Chelatococcus sp. YT9: one gene and its partner. The protein of the gene in region 1 binds, or shares a complex with, the protein of each later gene. Links are inferred from orthologs where the notes say so. Each region holds a gene or a part of one and is shown on either strand. Other genes may lie near its edges. The genes, in order: rplL and rpmB.

Evidence for each region.
Region 2: rplL (region 1) and rpmB share a complex: the UniProt entries of both Escherichia coli proteins name them as parts of the 50S ribosomal subunit. The link is inferred for Chelatococcus sp. YT9 from one-to-one orthologs.

The regions. Positions count from the first base shown.
Region 1 is NZ_JAHBRW010000001.1:2,840,214-2,843,372, reverse strand. What follows is about bases 1-2,843. They hold rplL (50S ribosomal protein L7/L12), read right to left. Parts: upstream 1,691-2,843; coding sequence 1,310-1,690; downstream 1-1,309. Other genes in these bases: rplA (50S ribosomal protein L1), read right to left, coding at 2,757-2,843; rplJ (50S ribosomal protein L10), read right to left, coding at 1,736-2,254; rpoB (DNA-directed RNA polymerase subunit beta), read right to left, coding at 1-878. Outside these bases: more of rplA, read right to left, coding at 2,844-3,159. UniProt on the Escherichia coli protein: The binding site for several of the GTPase factors involved in protein synthesis (IF-2, EF-Tu, EF-G and RF3). Is thus essential for accurate translation.
Region 2 is NZ_JAHBRW010000001.1:1,664,320-1,667,299, reverse strand. The notes cover bases 317-2,980. They hold rpmB (50S ribosomal protein L28), read right to left. Parts: upstream 1,965-2,980; coding sequence 1,668-1,964; downstream 317-1,667. Other genes in these bases: KIO76_RS07455 (DUF3108 domain-containing protein), read left to right, coding at 2,253-2,980; KIO76_RS07465 (queuosine precursor transporter), read right to left, coding at 914-1,537; KIO76_RS07470 (esterase-like activity of phytase family protein), read left to right, coding at 317-814. Outside these bases: more of KIO76_RS07470, read left to right, coding at 1-316.

The DNA of each region.
Region 1 (3,159 bases):
AGTTCCTTTACACCCTTTTCCGTAAGGATGCGCGCGGCACGGGCGGTCAGCTTCTTGCCCGTCTCGAGAACCACCTCGCCGGTGTCAGCGTCGATCAGGTCGACGCTCGCCTTGAAGCCCTTGAGGCGCTCAGCGTCGTAAGGAACGCGCCAGCCGTCGCCATCCTTCTTGTAGAGGATCCGGTTGTAAAAGGTCTCAAGGATCTCCTCGCCATCGAGGCCAAGCGCATAGAGCAGCGACGTCACCGGCAGCTTGCGGCGACGGTCGATACGCGCATAGACGATGTCCTTGGCATCGAACTCGATGTCGAGCCAGGAGCCACGGTACGGAATGATGCGGGCGGCGAACAGCAGCTTGCCCGACGAATGGGTCTTGCCCTTGTCGTGGTCAAAGAACACGCCTGGTGACCGGTGCATCTGGCTGACGATGACACGCTCTGTGCCATTGACGATGAAGGTGCCGTTGTCCGTCATGAGCGGCATGTCGCCCATGTAGACGTCCTGCTCCTTGATGTCCTTGACAGACTTGGAGCCGGTATCTTCATCGACATCAAACACGATCAGGCGCAGCGTGACCTTGAGCGGCGCGGCAAAGGTCATACCCCGTTGGCGACACTCGTCCACGTCGTATTTCGGCGGCTCGAAGGTGTACTTCACAAATTCGAGCAGCGAAGCACCGGAAAAATCGGATATCGGGAAAACGGACTTGAAGACGGCCTGTAGCCCCTCCTCTGGCCGCCCTCCCTTCGGCTCGTCGACCATCAGGAATTGGTCGTAGGATGCCTTCTGAACCTCGATGAGGTTCGGCATCTGCGCCACTTCCCGGATCTTGCCGAAGAACTTGCGGACACGCTTCGGGCCAGTGATCGTCTGGGCCATGTCTGTTCTCGCTCCTCACGCACGGCTGACCTGGCGGCCCCACCAGAGGCCGGGCGGCTCAATAAGGCCGCCAGGTCAGCCGGCCGCTCCCGCGGCATGCTGCCATGTCACTCCCGACAGCCCCACCGGGACCGCCGTCGTCACGTCTCTTGCGCGTCTGAGACCATCGATGATCACGTGTTGATCATGGTCACGCATCGATGACACAACGGCCCCGGAGACAAGATGCCTTCGGGACCGTGGAATTCTCAACTTGTCGCGCTCCGCCGCGGCGGCCCGCCTCTAACCAAGAAGGGCCAAGAGCCCCTTCCCATTGCGATCTCCTCAAAACGAAATCGCTAGAACCAAGTCTCGAACGATTGGAGGGAACCGGATTGATCCGCAAGGAAACGCCGGCTCCCGCCGAGCACGGGTCAAAGCCCGCGCAACACTTACTTGAGCTCGACCTTCGCGCCGACCTTCTCGAGCTGAGCCTTGAGCTTGTCGGCCTCGTCCTTGGCCACGCCTTCCTTGACGGGCTTCGGAGCGCCTTCGACGAGGTCCTTGGCTTCCTTGAGGCCGAGGCCGGTGATCGCGCGGACTTCCTTAATGACTTCGATCTTCTTGTCGCCGGCGGCGGCAAGAACGACCGTGAACTCGGTCTGCTCTTCAGCGGCAGCGGCGGCGCCACCAGCGGCGCCCGGCGCAGCGGCAACCGCCACGGCGGCGGCGGCGGACACGCCCCACTTCTCTTCGAGGAGCTTCGCCAGCTCGGCGGCCTCGAGGACGGTCAGGCTCGACAGGTCGTCGACGAGCTTTGCCAAATCAGCCATGATACACTTCCTGGGTTAGTTCGATTGATAGGGGGTTTGACGGCCTTACGCCGCTTCGTCTCGCTTGGCATATGCCCCGAACACGCGCGCCAGCTTCCCGGCGGGTGCGTTGACGACCTGCGCGATCTTCGTTGCCGGGGCCTGAACGAGGCCGACCAGCTTGGCGCGCAGTTCATCAAGAGACGGCAGCGTGGCCAGAGCCTTCACGCCGTCCGGGTTCAGAGCGGTCACTCCCATCGCGCCACCGAGGATAACGAGCTTTTCGTTACCCTTGGCGAAATCGACAGCGACCTTCGGTGCCGCAACAGGGTCGCTGGAATAAGCCAGCAACGTCGGCCCCTTCAGAAGAGGCGCGATTGATGCGACGTCCGTGCCTTCGAGAGCGATCTTGGCGAGGCGATTTTTCGCGACCTTGACCGAGGCGCCGGCCTGCTTCATCTCCCTGCGGAGCTTCTGCATATCGGCGACTGTCAGGCCGGCATAGTGAGCTACGACGACGACGCCGGTTGATGAAAAGACATCACCCATCGTCGCGACGAACTCGGCTTTTGCCGCTCTGTCCACTTGGCTCTCTCCGGTTCAGCAGCAGGGAACATCCCCGCCGCCGGCTGCACATGCCACACGCCGTGCACTAGGCTTGCACCCAATGCGCCGCGCGCGGCGCTCGCAAGCCCTGTCCCCCAGATCGCAGAGATCAAACTCACGCCCCAGGAATAGGTCCGAACCAACCCACTCAAAGGATACCCACCAAGGGGCATCCGTCGTGCAAATCAGCCTTCCCCGTCTATGCTGGCTTCGTACTGAAATTAAGCCGTAACGGCACCCGCAGTCTCGGACAGGACATATGGCCGGTTCGCGCAAAGCTACCGCCTTGCCCGCCGGCCACATTCGCCCGGTCGCCCGGGCGAAACTCCAAGCCTGAGAACGACGACATCGATGTCATGACGATTCCAGGCAAGAATGGTTTTAATAACCATTCACCTGCGGTTTGCCAAGTGCCCACCGCAGGCAAACGAATAAGTGACGGCTTCTAGCGCGCCAATGCGCCGAAGATGAGGCAGCTGTCTTACGCGCCGAGAACGGTGGCGGGATCGACCTTCACACCTGGCCCCATCGTCGATGAGATCGCGACGCGCTGGACGTAAGTGCCCTTCGCGCCGGACGGACGGGCCTTGGAGACCGCATCCGCAAAAGCCTTGATGTTCTCGATCAGCTTGCCTTCGTCGAAGGAAGCCTTGCCGATCCCGGCGTGGACAATGCCGGCCTTCTCGACGCGGAACTCAACGGCGCCGCCCTTGGCAGCCGCAACCGCGGCCTTGACGTCCATCGTCACCGTGCCGACCTTCGGGTTCGGCATCAGGCCACGCGGGCCAAGCACCTTACCGAGGCGACCGACGAGCGGCATCAGATCCGGAGTCGCGATGCAGCGATCGAAGTTGATCGTGCCGCCCTGAACGATTTCAAGCAGA
Region 2 (2,980 bases), 1.2 Mb from region 1 along the record:
GCGATCGCCCGACGGGCGGCGTCTCACCGCCATTTCCGACAAGGGTTATTGGCTGAGCGCCGATGTCATAGAGGCCGGTGGGCGGATGGTCGGCCTCGATCGCGCCGTCATGGGCCAGCTCCCCTCGCCAACCGGCCGGCCACTCGCTTCCACGCGCTCCTACGATACCGAAGGCCTCGCGATGGCAGGCCCTGTGGCCTATATCCCCGTCGAACGCACACATGAGGTGCTGCGCTTCGATTGGGGTCAGGAGGGGCCGCGGGGCCCGGCCAAATCCGTGCCGCTGCCACGCGAGGTAAAGGCGCTCGGCCGGAACAGAGGCCTTGAATCGATTGGTGTCGCGCCCCCCGGAAGTCCTGTTGCGGGCGCCGTGGTGAGCATTGCGGAGGAGCCTCCGCGCGCCGGAGGGCCAGACGGCTTCATCCTCACCGGCTCGCGAAAAGGCACCTTCAGCGTCGTCCGCCATGATGGCTTCGCCATCACCGACATGGCATTTCTGCCAGGCGGCGACCTTGTACTGCTGGAGCGCCGCTATGTGCCGCCCTTCAGCCTCGCTACGCGCTTGCGCCTCGTGGATCGCGCCGCGGTGCGGCCCGGCGCCGTCATCGATGGGGAAATCCTGCTGACGGCAGATCTTGCCGCCGAAATCGACAACATGGAAGGGCTGGCCGCGCACCGGAACGCCGCCGGCGAAACCATCCTCACGCTGATATCAGACGATAATTTCTCGATGTTCCAGCGCTCCCTGCTGCTGGAATTCGCCCTGCTGCCGCCAGAAACCGCATCGATCGCGCCGCCGGTAAAGGCGCAATAGCTGAAACACGACAACGATTTGCCGGCGTTCACCCCTAGAAATCCGAACGTTGCAACCGGGGAGGATGTGCCGCCCTCGCAGCAATTCGGCACAAGCCTATCAGCCCGCGCTGCGCTGGAACCGCTCCGCCGGAAGCACAACGTTGAGTAGCGCGCCATAGGGCAGCAGCATGAGCAGCGCCATCGCCACCTTGACGACGAAATCGCTTACTGCCCAAGCCACCCAGACCGGCGCGGTCACCACAAAGCCGGCGATGCCGTATGTCGCGACATCCGTAACGTCACCGGCGAAGGCGAGCGTGAAGAAGAGCGCGGTATCGATCGCCGAGCCCACGAGGCTACCGATCAGCGGTGCACGCCACCAGGCAAGGCGTCGCAGATTGTTGAACACTGAGATGTCGAGCAGCTGACCGACCAGGAAGGCCGTGCCCGAGGCAATCGCAATACGCGGGCTCGCCGCCGCGATGGACGCGATGACTGCGATGATGAAGCCGACGATCACCAGCCGGCGCGCGAGCTTCGGCCCATAGCGCCGATTGGTGAGATCGGTGATCAGGAACGAAACGGGATAGGTGAAAGCACCCCAGGTGAGATAGTCGGCAAGGCCGAAGGGCGTGAACGGATATTGCACCGCCACGTTGGACAGGACGACGATGGCCGCCATCGCCGTCACGGGCAGCCAAAGCCGCGATACAAGGCTCGTGAATGTGCGCGTGCTGTCCATCGGCTCAAACCACCCTTTCGGCATCATGACCCGCGGCAGACGGGCCGGGATGCAAACAGCAAAAATCGCGCCGACGACGTCAGCGCGATCATCTTGCAGCAAAGCCCAGAGGCGTAGAAGCTTCCCAGCCTCAGCCGGCAGCCGCTTCCGTCTGCTTCTTGGCGATTTCGCGCTTCAGGACACGCAGGTTCTGAGCCAGCTCCGTCTCCGGCGCCTTGGCGAGGAAGGCATCAAGCCCACCACGGTGCTCCACCGAGCGCAGGGCCGCAGCCGAGATGCGCAGCTTGATGCCGCGGCTCAGCGCTTCCGACTGAAGGGTCACATTGACCAGATTCGGAAGAAACTTCCGCTTGGTCTTGCGATTGGAGTGGCTCACGAGGTGACCAGACAGAACGGCCTTACCCGTGAGTTCGCAGCGGCGCGCCATGACGCTTAGTCCTTAACTTGGTTGGTGCACTCTTGCAAAGCTAACAGCAGCTGGTCCCGACCTCAGCCGGGCCAAGAGGCGCCGATGTCTGAATGAAAGTTGCGCGTGTATAGTAGATGTGATCAGGCACCGTCAAGGATCCTGCGCGATTTCGTTGCGATCGGACGCAAGATGCGTCACGATTCGAACGGATTTTCATCCGACAAAGGCGAGCGATTCGGCTCGCGGCGGGTGCCGACATGTGAGATCGCGGGATCCCGGGTGTCGCGCGATGGAGAGTGCAACAGTATGATCCGGCGTTGGAAAAGCAAGGCTGGCTATGCGGCGAGCGGCTTTCGCCGGGCGATGCTCGGGATCTTGGCGCTCGCGCCACTCCCTGCGAGCGCCGCGTCGATCGAGGCCAACTACGATATTTCCCTGCTCGGCCTGAAAATCGGGGTCGCCGCCATCAAGGCTGACGTGCTGAAAGATCAGTATAAACTCGATGTCTGGTCGCAGCTCACGGGCTTGGCTGGCGTCATCACGGGCGGCAAGGGGGCGGCCACGTCGACCGGCAGCATCTCGGGCGACCGCATCGTGCCCACGACCTTCGCCGTGACCACGGCCAACTCGGAAAAGTCGATAACTGTCCGCATGGCTTTGGCCGGCGGCAGCGTGCAGGCCGTCGAGATCAAGCCCCCGATCGAACCGAGACCGGACCGGATCCCGGTGACCGAGCAGAACAAGCGCGGCGTGGTCGATCCACTTTCTGCCTTGCTGATGCCGGCGTCGTCCCGGAACGCGTCGAGCGAGGCCGCCTGCAATCGCACGATTCCTATCTTCGACGGCGCCACGCGCTTTGACGTGAAGCTGTCCTACGCTCGCCAGGAGACTGTGCGCAGTCCAACCTACTCTGGCCCCGTTTCCGTATGCCGGGCGCGCTATCTGCCCATCTCTGGCCATCGGGCCGACCGGACAGCCACCAAATTCATGGAAAACAACAAGGATATGGAGGCGTGGTTGATGCCCGTCGGCGA